One region of the Paenibacillus sp. Y859 genome, then DNA from elsewhere that is predicted to be linked to it. Evidence: a T-box and tRNA genes for the amino acid it is inferred to sense, from the RefSeq annotation. Region 1 holds a T-box; the other holds one or more tRNA genes.
What was found. A T-box is a leader RNA that pairs with one kind of tRNA and senses whether it is charged. The one in region 1 lies ahead of metG (methionine--tRNA ligase), so its partner is inferred to be a tRNA-Met.

Region 1 (7,347 bases):
ATGGATACAAAACAAGTGATAGATCATGTAGGAGGCGGAACCATTGAAAACAATCCAAAAGATGTATGAACATCTAAATTGGGCTAATCAACGCATACTAGAAACCTTGCAAAATAATGAAGTTGAGGACCAACAGGTACGTTTATTTTCCCATATTTTATATGCAGAACAAATATGGATTACTAGAATTAATGGAAAGGACAGTTCACAAATGCCCATCTGGTCGGATGGTGATCTAGAAGCCTGTGCAAAGCTTATCCAACAAAATGAAGATAACTTCAAAACACTTCTCGCTGAAGTGGAAAAAGCTGACCTAGATAACTTAATATCATACACAAACAGTAAAGGTCAAGAGTTTAAGCCTTCCACCCGAGATATTCTAACACATGTAGCACTTCATGGTCAGTATCATCGAGGGCAGATTAACTCACGAATTCGAGCAAATGGTTTTGAACCAGTTAACATTGATTATATAACTTTTGTGAGATAGATGTATAAATTTTTTGGAACATTTTCCTTGTTTTCTTCGTCTAAACGTTGAGGTGATTTGGATGAGAAGAATGTCTTTATTGGGAGTAATCATAGTCATTATTTCCCTAACAGGTTGTACTTCGCTTCAGGATAACAACAATGGATTAGAATTGAATACTAAAGAAGATTTCATCGCCTCGCCTCCTATAGAAAAGAGACATTCGGAAGAAATAATAGTAGAGGAAGTTCCGAGCACACTAAAAGGTTCCATTGAAGATGAAGCTTTAAGAGTGAGTATACTTGCAGAAATTGACGCAGATAAAACAAATTATAAGACCAATATTGTATTTACTAATAAAACAGGGAAGTCTTTAGATCTGGTTTTTGATTGTGGGCTTCTTATTTCTAATGGTAAATTGGCATCGAGTACGGGTGTATGTGTAGCAGTTGAATCAATGCTATTAAAGAAAAATGGTATAGAAAAACAAACTAAGATATTACCCAAAGATTTTTTCGACATGGAAAGTAAATTGATTACTGTAAGATACCGACAAGATCAAATAACAAAGAATTTAGAAATACAACTAGAAGGTGCGGAAGTAGAAAATGTAGTAACTAGAAGTGTCGAAGCTTCAGATTTTGTTCTTGAAGTGACAACACCTACTGTGATCAGAAATGGCGGGATACTAAAAGTAAAAGGAATTTTAAAGTATATTGGTGATGAAACAGTTACATTTTCTCATGGAGGACCCATCATTCGTTTTTCCTTTACAGGTAGTAATGAAAGCCGAGCTTATGTTGACTTGGGTTATGGAACTGTATTAAAACCAGGTCAAACGTTCAAGGTTGAGGATAAATTTAAAGTAACTAAATTAGGGAAGCAAAAACTTACAGTTAGAACTACCACACTGGATGTTAACGGTGCATTTATAGAAGGTGTTGGGAACGAAGCGTATCTAGAAGCGAATATGGTGGGACATATTCTTGAACTTGAAAACAGTAGGCTCTCTATACAGCCGATTGAAATCCAAGTTAATGGGGGGATATTATGAAAACACACAAAGGAGATATAGAGATATGCAGTGTACAGTTAGGGATGTAAACATTTATTATGAAGTTTATGGTGAAGGTATGCCGATTGTAATGATTCATGGATGGGGCCCGGATCACAGACTGATGAAAGGGTGCATGGAACCGGTCTTCCAAATGATGAATACACCGTGGAAACGTATTTATTTTGATTTACCTGGAATGGGGAAGACCAAAGGAGAACAATGGATTACTGGTTCTGATCAAATGCTTGATTTGGTTCTTGGCTTTATTGATGACATCATACCGAATCAGAAATTTGTTATAGCAGGAGAATCCTATGGGGGCTACTTAGCTAGAGGAATAATTAATAAACGTCCTTCGATTGTGGATGGACTTCTGTTAATCTGTCCTCTCGCAGAACAAGAAACACAAAAAGATAATGGAGCATATTTTCAGGTGTTTGATAAAGATGAAATTCTTTTGAACAGTCTAACTCTAGAGGATAGAAATTATTTCGTAAGTGAGGGGATAAATGCAGTACAAAACAAACGGGTATGGGAGAGGTTTAATGAAGAAATCCTTCCAGGTCTAAAAATTGCCGACCAATCATTCTTGGAAAACTATCTAGGGCAGCATGTTGCTTTTAGTTTTAACGTGGATGCCCTTGAAAAGCCGTACATGAAACCTACACTTATGTTGACTGGAAGGCAAGATTCAATTGTTGGGTACCAAGCATTATGGAATATTATTGAAATGTATCCTAGGTCATCCTTTGTTTTATTTGATAGAGCTGGTCATAATCTGCAAATTGAACAGGATACACTGTTTACAGAGACCGTAAAAGAATGGTTAAATAGGGTCCTCTAGAAATGGACTGACAGGTTGTGTACTGGTTGAAGGTAGCTCAGGCAAGTCAATGACTTCGGCTAACAACACATTTCGACTGCGAGTATTCGCCCTTGATCGCTTAGAGGGATCTTCAAGGAGATTAATCAGGCGATTCTGGGTAATGATTTCTTCTTCATTAAATAGTCTTGACTTAGGAAATTATTCCCAGTATAATCTCCAATAACTTGAATATTCAGAATAAAAGCTAAGACGAGAAAGAGTACCATGGTGATGTCTTTATACAGAGAGCCCCGGTTGCTGAAAAGGGGTAAAGAATAACTTTGGGAATATGGTCTCTGAGCTGCGCATCGAACCCTCATGTGGTTGTAGGCTGCGCCGGAACCCGCACCCGTTATTGTGCTAGGGTATAAACGCGAATGCGTCGTACCTGAAAAGGTTAATGTCGTAAGGCATTAATAAAATTGGGTGGTAACACGTGAGCACAGCTCTCGTCCCTTCGGGATGAGGGCTTTTTTGTTTGTCAAAAAAGGAGGAGTTATCATGGCAAATATTTTTATTGGCGGAGCTTGGCCTTATGCGAATGGTTCATTGCATTTGGGACGTTTAGCAAGTTTATTACCAGGAGATGTGCTAGCACGTTATTTTCGTTCAAAGGGAGACCATGTATTGTATGTATCAGGAAGTGATTGCCACGGTACACCTGTCGCCGTTCAGGCTATTCAAGAGGGTGTCACTCCAGGGGATATTGCAGATCGATTTCATCAGGAATTTGCCGAGTGCTTTAAGCAGCTAGGGTTTACTTATGATTTGTACACGCGTACGGACCAAGAATTTCATCATCATGTCGTTAAAGAATTGTTTTTGATTTTATTGGAAAATGGATATTTGTACAAGAAAGAAATACAGCAGACCTATTGTGAAACAGATCAACGATTTTTACCGGACCGATACGTTGAGGGGATTTGTCCTGTTTGTGGGAACCGCGCCCGAGGTGATCAATGTGACTATTGTTCAACATTGTTAGATCCTGCAGACCTATCTGACAAGACTTGCAAGATTTGTGGGAATCCCCCGATTGAGCGTCCAACAGAGCATTATTACCTTGCGCTCTCACGATTCCAAGCTGAATTAACCGAGTATGCAACAAAAGCTCAAGGATGGAAGGGAAATGCTGTGCAGTTAACTGAACGATACTTAAAAGAGGGACTTCAAGATCGTGCTGTAACTAGAGACTTAACTTGGGGTGTAGATGTTCCAGTTGAAGGGTTCGAAGATAAAAAAATCTACGTTTGGATCGAAGCTGTCAGCGGCTACTTATCGGCGAGTAAACAGTGGGCTGCAGAGACAGGTGGTAGCTGGGAATCCTTCTGGTTGGAGGGGAAGGAGGAAATAACTGCTTATTATGTACATGGTAAAGATAATATCCCTTTCCATACAGTAATTTGGCCAGCACTACTCTTAGGTGTAAGGGATCTCCATTTGCCTGATCGAATAATATCATGTGAATACATGACCTTAGAAGGGAAGAAGTTTTCGACAAGTAATCATTGGGCTGTATGGGTACCGGACATTATGAGTCGCTATCAACCGGATTCCATTCGTTATTTTTTAATAGCAAACGGTCCTGAGAACCGGGATACTGATTTCTCATGGAGGGAGTTCATCCATAGCCACAATGGGGAATTGCTTGGCGCATTTGGAAATTTTGTTAATCGTACGTTGGCTTTTATCGACAAGTCTTTTGAAGGATGCGTTCCAGAAGGTAATTTTAGTGAAGAATGGAAGAGAACAATTGAGGATTTATATGTTGAGTCTGGAGCCTTAATTGAAAAAGGTCATCTAAAGGAAGCCATTGAGCTGATTTTCACTTACGTTCGCCGAGCAAACAAATACTTTGATGAACAAAAGCCATGGGTACAGTTGAAGGAAAACCGAGAAGAGTGTGGATATTCACTAAATACATGTGTGCAAATTATAGCTAATCTGTCCAATTTACTTGACCCGTTTATTCCGTTCTCTTGTGAAGAAATAAGAAAGTTTCTAACACTGGAACAACCCGTTTGGAGGTGGACTTCAGTTCCAGCTAACCGAAAAATCCAAAACCTAAAGTTATTGTTCGAGCGTATTGATCTTAGTCGAATTGAAGAAGAAACAAGTTTGTTGGAGAAACAAAAGCTGTAGCCCACTCGAGGAAGACTGGCCATCCTTGGGGTGGCCATAGGAAATAACCAATTGTATATAAAAACGTAATAATGTATAATTATACATTATGTGTACGGAGGTATATGCTATGAAAGTATTTGTAGATGGCCAGTACGGGACGACGGGATTAAAAATACATGAAAGACTTAACCAACGAATCGATGTGGAACTTCTATCGATTTCTGAGGAGTATAAGAAGGATCCGGAGATCCGAATAAAGTTAATGAATGAAGCAGATATTGTATTCTTGTGTCTACCAGACCAGAGTGCTCTAGAGGCCATAACACTCATCATAAATCCTAATACCCGGGTTATTGATAGCAGTACGGCTTTTCGTACCAATGATGCGTGGGCCTATGGGTTGCCAGAACTATCGGCTTTACAAAGGGGCGAGATAGCTAACGCTGCTCGTGTGTCAGTGCCAGGTTGCCATGCTACTGCATTTGTGCTTGGAATTAACCCACTTGTCCAAAGGGGAATCCTTCCACGTGATTATCCGGTTTGTTGCCACTCATTAACGGGTTATAGTGGCGGGGGAAAGGCATTAATTGCACAGCATGAAACAGGCAGTTTTAGTGATGTAAACGACATCATAAGGAACCCACAGCACTATAGTTTAAACATGGATCATAAGCATTTACCTGAAATGATGAAATTTACGGATCTTGAGTTTCAGCCTGTGTTCCTTCCGACTGTTTGCGATTTTTACAATGGCATGGTTGTGACAGTTCCTTTGGTTACTCGTCTACTTATTAATCAACCTAGCCTTCAGGAAATTCATGCTATCCTCACAGATTATTATCATGGAGAAACGTTCGTAAGAGTCATCCCACTTGATGATACTAAGAGAATTTCCGAATTTGCTCTTGATCCGACAGTATGCAACGGAACCAATTATTCTGAGATTTTTGTTCTAGGGAATGACGATCAAGTTGTTGTCGCATGCAGACTAGACAACCTCGGGAAGGGTTCATCGGGAGCAGCAATTCAATGTATGAACATAATGTTGGGACTTGATGAGGGAATGGGGCTTATTTCGTAAAACTTGCCGTTACAGACAACACGTCTATTTTTGGTAGAAAAAAACCTTCCAAAAGGAAGATTTCAATTAGTGTTTTCAAATAATTATGAATAAACCTGCATGTCCGATTCATTTCAACCTAATCTTCTTTAGAAATTTCACTATATTTTTTAAAGTTGTCTAGAATCGCCTGAAAGCCTGCTTTTTGCATTTCAATGGGATTGGTGGTTTCTGCTTCAAAAGTTACATTATTACCTGTCTCCATTGTGATGACCCGCCTCATTATATAAAATTTAGATCCATTGATAATTATATCGTTAAACTCATGTGACATGATAGTGCCGAGTCCACGGACATCAGGCTGCCAGCATTATCGACAGTATTCTCATTACCTTGCCCTAAGAGGTCAGATTATATTAAAGAATGATACGTTAATCCACTAAACTAACAGACAGAATAGTCAATTATAATTGTTTTGTACCTGTGAGGAAAACATCCATGGTGTTAAGATACTTTTACACCTAAATTAAGGAGCTGTTGTAGTGCCGGAGAAAGGCAGACTTATATCACAAGTGTTATTAACTGTAGAGAAGAAAAGAAGATGCAGAGTACGCATACAATTTACTTGATAGAGAGTTACAGGTGTCGCGTCACCTTCAATCAAAGGGTATCCCTGTATTGTTACCTACCGACCTTACTGATGCAGGAACGTATGATGTTACGGGTACATGGATGACGTTAGGGGAGTATGTTCCACCCACACAGTTGCAACCTCCTTCACCTAGTGAAGTCGTCGAACTTCTAAATGGACTTTCAATCGCAATGAAAGACTTCAATGACGAGCTTCCTGTGCTTGGTGTATGGGAACGGACATGTCAATCGGCTGATAGATTGAGGAAATACTCCGATCAACGAATACAAGCACTGCTAAATGTGTTTTCAAGGGTAGATGAGTATATGCGACTCGAATCAAGTGTGTTAATACCGTGTCATGGAGATGCCCATGCGAGAAACTTATTACCAAGTCCTGAAGGTTGGATTTGGACTGACTTTGAGGATGTATCAATGATGCCCGCTTACTGGGACTTGGCTTCTTTTATTGGTAATCTTGCATTGTTTGGCGGAATTGAGGAGCCAACCTTTAAATACATATTATGCCATATCGACAATGGTACCGATCTGAAAGCTTTTGGATTTGCTATTACTGGACGTATAATAATGTCTGTATTAGGTAACTTAGACTTCGCCCTTGCAGGTCACGGAGATTTGGATTTTGCAACTAGACAGCTAGAACTTGCAGAAGATTTTTTACGTCAGATAGACCTAATAATAGGAGAGAGAATATTTGTTGATTGAGTTTTTTATCATTAGAGTTTTTAATTTTCGAGAGGAGTGATGTGGTATGAAGAATATCCATGTTGCAATGGTTGTAAGGAAGGTTACGAAATAATCGTAGGGGATGAAATCCTCTGCGAAGTAAAATTTGGGAGGAATTTCGTATGGTAATTGCATTAAAGCCAGTGTCTATTGAAAATTGGTATGAATGTACCAAGCTTAAAGTTAAGCCAGAACAGCTTAATGTCTTTCCTGCACCAGTTGTTTATTGGATTGCAGAATCTAAATATGTTGATGAGTTTGAATTGCGTGCTATTTACTCGGAAGAGGTTTTAGTCGGATTTATCGTATTTTGTACGAAACCAGACAAGGATGATAACTATTGGATTCCTGCTATAATGATTGATGAAACTCATCAAGGTAAAGGTTGCGGTAAG
Region 2 (7,347 bases), on a different contig from region 1:
AACTAACGTGGATGACTACCGCTGGATGTTGGCTGCATGCAGGTAGTCGAAGGTAGACCTATTAACAACCCAATGGAGACATCGTATGTAGTGGCATCATGAAGAGTAGAGTAACCAAGTACATTTTCTAACGGAAATAACAGACTCTATTTTGCCTGAATCGTCACTCTTGGAATTCTAACGGAAATGAGAGATCTTATTTGGTCTTTTCCTTCGGATTTGAGATGTTAATATGCATATAGAGGCCTGTATTTCCGTTAAAATTTCATTGTGATGTTTTTTCGTGGAATAAGGTCTGTGACTTCCGTTAGAAATCCACTGCCGGTGAGTAAGTGCATAAACAACACCTAAATTAGCAGAATAGGCAGGCTTGCAAGAAATAAGTGTTTAAATGGCCGTTAAAGTTGGGGTAATCGCGGAAAAGTGGTGGATTTAGAGGACAAATTTGCAACTAACTGTACGTTCTGCAGTTCAGTAAGGCTATTTTGAATATTGCGAATCGAGTTGTATGTATAGAGAGTAACTAGGTAACAATACCATCGACATCTTATTTTACTCATGATGAGAAGGAGGGAAGAGGTATGCAATGGGTATATTTCGGTAAACTTTATACAAGTAAATTTCAAGCGAGTTGTCTTGCCAAAAGATTAGAGCAGGATGGATGGATTTACGGGTATGATGATCCTTATTCTGTGGAAATATTTCGTTCTCGTAGAGGGCGTTTTGGCGTTCGATTTATTCCTTGAATAAAAAAGGCTTGACGTATAGGGTGTTAATGTTGTATATTAATTCTTGTCGCTATTTGAATAATTCAATGACGCGGGGTGGAGCAGCACGGTAGCTCGTCGGGCTCATAACCCGAAGGTCGCAGGTTCAAATCCTGCCCCCGCAACCAATTAAATTGCCATTATTCATAGTGGATTACATATTATTTAGGGCCTTTAGCTCAGTTGGTTAGAGCGGTCGGCTCATAACCGATTGGTCGGGGGTTCGAGTCCCTCAAGGCCCATTTTATCAGAAATCCTTGCTTTGTAAGGATTTTTTTGTTTGTCTTTTTAGCTATTAATGAACATTGAAATAGGGGAAACTAGACATTGGCATCTATACAATTGAACAACTCTACTTGGTTTGGTAATACTCGAAAAGACGTATTGTCCGGTATTACGGTTGCTTTAGCGCTGATTCAAGAAGCAATCGCATTCTCTATTATTGCAGGTGTGAGCCCGATGGTAGGTCTGTATGCTTCGTTCTGTATGGCTATTGTCATCTCCTTTGTAGGTGGAAGACCTGCGATGATCTCGGCAGCTACGGGAGCTATGGCATTACTTATGGTGACTCTGGTTAAAGAGCACGGGTTTGAGTATCTATTTGCAGCAACGATACTTACAGGTGTCATTCAATATGTTATGGGAAAATTGAAAGTTGGACATTTGGTCAGCTTTGTACCCCATTCGGTCATAAATGGATTCGTAAATGCATTAGCTATTCTTATTTTTATAACCCAACTGACGCAATTCAAAGGACAGAGCTGGGTGATGTATGCATTGGTTGCTCTGACACTTGCCATTATTTATATAGTCCCTCTTTTTGCTGTGTATCAAATCATTTAGGTGCTCCATAGATCGCAAACCACTGATTCTGTAACATCCACCCGTTGTTCTGCCACTTCAAATTATTCTCCACATACCCAAATCGATCAGCATGGTACAGTCCGCTTACGCCTTGGAAAGCCAGTAACTCATAGACCCCATCTCGATCGAAATCAACTGGATATAAACCGCTGAGAGGGTCTACCCACCCCTCAATAGGGGCCTTCAACGTTCCGTTCGGATGATAGATTTCATCTAAATAGGCTTTGCCTCGAGATGTGATGTCTATCGTATATACTAGTTCTGTATTGCTATTAGTCAATTGCAGTCGATAACCATCTAAATAGGTTACTTTGTATTTCCAATAGTCGTTGTACGCTTCGGAGCTGAATATAAGTTGTGTCTTGCCCTGAGTTAGGGTGTACAAATAGTCATACGTTATCGCCCCTGATCCGCCACTATCGATTGTTAGTAATAGATCTGCAATTCCATCCCCAGTGAAGTCTCCCACAAAGAGACGTGGATTATATCCTGAATTCTGATTGGGCTTGATCCGATAACGTCTTGCGGAGGCACCATCCTGAATGATAATAGAAATGTCGGTTATAAATGGACTTGTAGCATCTTGCTTAACCCCTGTGAGCCATATTTGATCGGGGACATGATCTCCGGTTACATCGACAGTGACATGATCTAGAACCATCTCTTTGTGTGTAGTCTGATCTGGCTGTCTTACATCATATTGGGGGACTTCATACATATGTTGCATCATCATATTTGCTCCTCTATATAGGTAATTACCTATAATCTATGATGGGGAGGGTAAAGATGTGATGAGCATCGGCTTGCCCAAAACGAATGTGTTATCTATGATGTGCAAATGATTAATTTTCTCTGTGAAAAAGTTATTTGTGAAATAGGTTGAAATTGTTTGGAATATATCATATAATAAGAAAGTTGAATTTAAGCAGTACCGTTATATAAATCAGCGAATTCATACCTATTATGCCGGGGTGGCGGAATTGGCAGACGCACAGGACTTAAAATCCTGCGGTAGGTGACTACTGTACCGGTTCGATCCCGGTTCTCGGCATCATGATTGAAGATTTAGATGGAAATGAGTCGGCTCCGCGTTTATGGAGTCGGCTTATTTTTTGTAATAATTATGAAGTGAAAGAGGAGATCAGGATGTTCGGTAATGATTGGGATGATCAATTACAAGCTGAAATGCTTAAGCCTTATTTTATAGAGTTGCAGCAAAAGATAACGGATGAATACGCTCATCAAACGATACTACCTCCTAAGGAGTATTTATATGAAGCGCTTAAGCTTACATCATATACTACAACCAAAGCGGTTATTTTAGGCCAGGACCCTTATCATGGTGTTGGACAAGCTCACGGACTAAGTTTCTCTGTCATGCCTGGAGTACGAATTCCACCTTCACTAAGAAATATTTACAAAGAACTAGAAGCCGATCTATCGGTGGATACCCCAAATCACGGATCGCTTGAACGTTGGGCGAAGGAAGGGGTTCTTATGCTGAATACCGTACTCACCGTACAGGAGGGACAACCTGCTTCTCATCAAGGGATCGGCTGGGAGAATTTTACGGATACGATCATACAGAAATTAAACGAACGAGATCATCCTTTGGTATTCATTCTTTGGGGAAGTCATGCACAGAAGAAGACATCGTTAATAGATATGAGTAAACATAAGGTCATTCAAAGTAGTCATCCAAGTCCGTTAGCGGCGTATCGTGGTTTTTTCGGTAGTAAACCTTTTTCTCAGACAAATGCTTTCCTGGAATATGTAGGAGCGGGGCCAATTGACTGGAGTATTCCGAATCTTTAAGTTGTATTCATGGCACGTAGGTAGAATAGTTGAACTCAAATGGGGGGAACTTAGGAGAAAATGATTGTGAGGTGAGACAATAATGCATATTCAAACGGATGAGTACACCATTGCTCCATTAAATGAGAACGATCAAACGTTACAAGCGATTAAACAAACAGAAGCGCTTCTATATGATCTCACAGGTAAAGAAGTTACATTAATTGCTTATGAGAAGCGACAAGAATAGCTTGGAATTCGTTATTGGGTTGGACAATCCGTCATCGTAGCGGCCTCCTACACAAGTTTTTATCAAGCACTAGTTATGGTTTCGAGCCTTCAATTCCGCTTCTATGAGTGGGGTTGAAGGTTTTTTTGGACAATTGCTGTGTTCCCATAGCAACAATTTTAATAATATGGTATATTTCGAAGTCACATAGAAGCTTTTTTACATGAGGGGAGTACATAGCTTGAAGAAAACAAAAAAATCTATTGTTCGTCTTATTTTTGCAGTAGTAGTCATGTTAGGGTTGTATTATTTCGATATTATTGATTTATCCGAGAAGAAAATAGTTGTTGAAGTTACTACAGATGCAGACTATTACTTGGAGTTTCCAATAGATCGTTACCCAGAGACAGGAGCCCATATCAAGGATGCTATACAATCTGGATATCCAGCTATATGCACCATTGACCGAGCGGGAGCAGAGAGTAATCGCGCTGACTCATTAAGGGGAATCCCCACAAAGAAAGGATTCGACCGAGACGAGTGGCCTATGGCCATGTGTAAGGAAGGTGGAGCTGGTGCTGATATTGAATATATATCTCCGAGTGATAACAGAGGTGCGGGTAGTTGGGTAGGCAACCAACTTGAGGGTTATCCGAATGGAAGTCGAGTGGAATTCACATTTCCTTAAGTAATTTTGAAATTTAGGTGTTAAAAATGGTCTTGTATTCACGACGTCGGTTCCCTTAGATAGCTTCTATCTTAGGGGCACCGAGTGTCGAATGGCAAAATATATATTTTAAAATGTTGCTTTTATTGTGGCTAGATATTGTTGTAATGGATTCATATGGTGTTGATCATGCCATATGAAATCTTTAAGATATTGCAGAATGTTAAAGATATTGCCATCTCCATCTATATAATCCTGTTCGATCTCCTCTTCTGACAATGATTCAATTTTCCCAATAATCTTCTTGCGAAAAGATATGGCTTGTTCAATTAATTCATTTGTTGTTATCGTACTCCCGTATGTAATTGCCCTGTTGTTAAAATCATCATAATTCAAGTGTTTAAGAGTTACTTGTTTACCAGATGCAATCTTGTCAATGGCCTCTTCGTAAAAGTACTCATCCCATAACATGATATGACTGATAATGGATCGAATAGTCCACTTTCCTTGTTCAATACTTGAATCCCAAACCTCTTCATTTAATTCCTTCAAATTACTGGTGAATACAATCCATTCTTCGAATGATTTGATTAAATCTTTCATCTCAATTGACATCGTTTAGTCACTCCTTTAAATTAATCTGAAGATTTCATTTTGTATCCTGTGAGTGAATCTAATGATGCTTTACTATTACCTAATGATTTCTGTGGGGATGGTGGCGTATCTGTGCGCGTTCTGCGTATAAGTTCTCCGAGCATGGCATTGTTAGCTTCTAGTAATTCAATCATCATTGCGAATGCTAAAAATAATATACCCGAGACAATGCCACTAATCCACCACGATAAAGCTACTACAAATCGGAATCCGTTATCTATCCCGAAAATGAACCCAAGTATGATACCTCCAACGATTGAAATTAGTCCGAGAATATGAAGTGTTTTTGCCAGTTAGAATTCCTCCAGGATGATTACAAGAATAATGTAATCAACTCTATTTATAATAAGAGTATAGAACATGAGTTCTATTTATTCAAGTGTTTTACTTAAAGTGGATGTAAATAGTTCAATCTCAAATTTAACAATACACTTTGCTAGATTTAATCCTACCATCACATTTCATAGTTAGAATGAACCTTATGATGTTGTCCAATTTCAGATAATTAAGAGACAGCCACGAGGGGGATATCAGCAAAGTGAAAAAGTATTTACGTCAAATGAATGTAGCAGTTATTGTAGTTCTTCTTATTTCGTTATTCCAACCTGGAGCATTTGTTCATGCATCCATATCTGATCTGCCTTTAACGGACTATGGTTCCGTTATTGATGTTCGTAAGACAGAGCTTGCACCTGGAGCGATGTATACGTGGATGGATTTTCAGAATGATCGTGGTTTACAGAAAATACATACAGTTGAGTTCGATCCGCACAATCCAAATCTAGAGTTGCGGGCCGGTACGAAGGATGGCAAAGTTTACGGTATGAAAAGTGTAACGGATATGGCAGCTTATACAGACTCGCCTGGAAGTCGTGTTATCGCCGGGATTAACGGTGATTTCTATGAGATCTCGGGCTTTGCTACGGGGGTTCCTAACGGTCTGTTTGTGGATGATGGAGTGATATTGAACAGTTCTATTTCAGCTTTTACTTTCGGATTAAAAGCCGATGGTAGTTCGATTTATGGTGTGCCGAAGCTGAGCAAAACGGTGACTATTAACGGAAAGACTACCAATTTAACTAGTATCAACCGTTATCGGAATACGGATGAGCTCGTTCTGTACACGGCAGATTATAGTACGTCTACTAATTCGACCGATAAGGGCGATGAGGTTGTACTGGATATCCTCGAAGGTGAAGTGAAGAGTGGGCAGACTGTCAAAATGAAAGTGTCCGAGATTCGCAACAATCAGGGGAATGCGCCGCTTGTTAAGGGTAAAGTCGTACTCTCTGCGAATGGGGCATCACGTGCTGTGTTGCAGGGGGTATCGGTCGGGGATACGGTTACTGCGACCTTTACGCTTGATGGGGAATGGAATGATGTACGGGTTGCGATTGGCGGAGCGGGACCACTTGTAAAGGATGGAGTGGTTCAACAAGGCGTTGGACCTTTAGGGATACATCCACGCACGGCGATTGGCACTAAAGCGGACGGTAGCATCGTTCTGATCGAAATTGATGGAAGATCACCTGGTTTCAGTGAGGGTGTTGATACAGACGAGCTAGGCAATATTCTGAAGGATATGGACATTGTTAACGCCATGAACCTCGATGGTGGTGGGTCTTCCACTTTCGTAGCAAAAATGCCAGGAACAACAGGTGTGAAAATGATGAATCAGGGATCGGATGGGTACGAACGGAAAACAGGCAACAGCTTGCTGCTCGTCAACACAGCGCCAGAGAAGTCTGTAGTTTCTAAGCTAGTGGTACAGCCGAATGCGGAACGTATTTTGCAAGGATCAAACTATACATTCAAGGCAGCAGGGGTAGATGAGAATGGTCATCCAGCTTCGTATCCTGGAACATTGGATTGGCAGGTGGATCTGAATCTTGGAAGCATGGATACAAACGGAGTCTTCACTGCAGGAACGTCTGCAGGGACAGGAAATGTTACTGTTGTTGCCGGTGCGGTTCATGGTAGCGGTGCAATTGAAGTAGTGGAACAACTGACAGAACTTAAGTTTCCTGATGAGATCAAAACGTATTCTTCAGGCGCTACTGCACAACTGACGGTGAAGGCACTTCGAAGTGGACAGGTCATTCAGGCTGATAACGATAGTTTTGAGTGGCGAGTCGAAGGTGAGATCGGAACTGTGGACAATAATGGCTTTTTTCAGGCGACAAGCGAAAATGGGGAAATGGGCAAGATTTTTGCTAAGTACGGCAATGTGGAAACCTCTTTTGAGGTGAATGTGGGCTTACTTCCAGTAATTCTGGAGGATTTTGAAAATGGAATTGGTAAATATACAGCGACAAGCGCAGCTGCTAATAGTGTCTCGCTTACGGAAGTGACGGATCAGGACTTTGTTCGTA

Region 2: it has a tRNA-Met gene. The T-box ahead of metG (methionine--tRNA ligase) is inferred to sense a tRNA for this amino acid. The anticodon was not compared.

Annotation. Positions count from the first base shown of each region.
Region 1 is NZ_JBXCIZ010000013.1:55,684-63,030, reverse strand. It holds gene AC1TO8_RS19970 (DinB family protein) at 44-490, shown strand; gene AC1TO8_RS19965 (hypothetical protein) at 552-1,523, shown strand; gene AC1TO8_RS19960 (alpha/beta fold hydrolase) at 1,549-2,370, shown strand; T-box leader at 2,590-2,851, shown strand; gene metG (methionine--tRNA ligase) at 2,893-4,533, shown strand; gene argC (N-acetyl-gamma-glutamyl-phosphate reductase) at 4,643-5,596, shown strand; partial or broken gene AC1TO8_RS19945 (polyketide cyclase) at 5,715-5,819, opposite strand; partial or broken gene AC1TO8_RS19940 (phosphotransferase) at 6,179-6,931, shown strand; gene AC1TO8_RS19935 (GNAT family N-acetyltransferase) at 7,075-7,347, shown strand, end outside.
Region 2 is NZ_JBXCIZ010000002.1:305,470-312,816, forward strand. It holds gene AC1TO8_RS06225 (hypothetical protein) at 582-746, shown strand; tRNA gene AC1TO8_RS06230 (tRNA-Met) at 819-895, shown strand; tRNA gene AC1TO8_RS06235 (tRNA-Ile) at 936-1,009, shown strand; partial or broken gene AC1TO8_RS06240 (SulP family inorganic anion transporter) at 1,095-1,586, shown strand; gene AC1TO8_RS06245 (VCBS repeat-containing protein) at 1,603-2,364, opposite strand; tRNA gene AC1TO8_RS06250 (tRNA-Leu) at 2,597-2,682, shown strand; gene AC1TO8_RS06255 (uracil-DNA glycosylase) at 2,778-3,446, shown strand; gene AC1TO8_RS06260 (hypothetical protein) at 3,529-3,675, shown strand; gene AC1TO8_RS06265 (NucA/NucB deoxyribonuclease domain-containing protein) at 3,947-4,342, shown strand; gene AC1TO8_RS06270 (DinB family protein) at 4,451-4,936, opposite strand; gene AC1TO8_RS06275 (hypothetical protein) at 4,985-5,254, shown strand; gene AC1TO8_RS06280 (S-layer homology domain-containing protein) at 5,514-7,347, shown strand, end outside.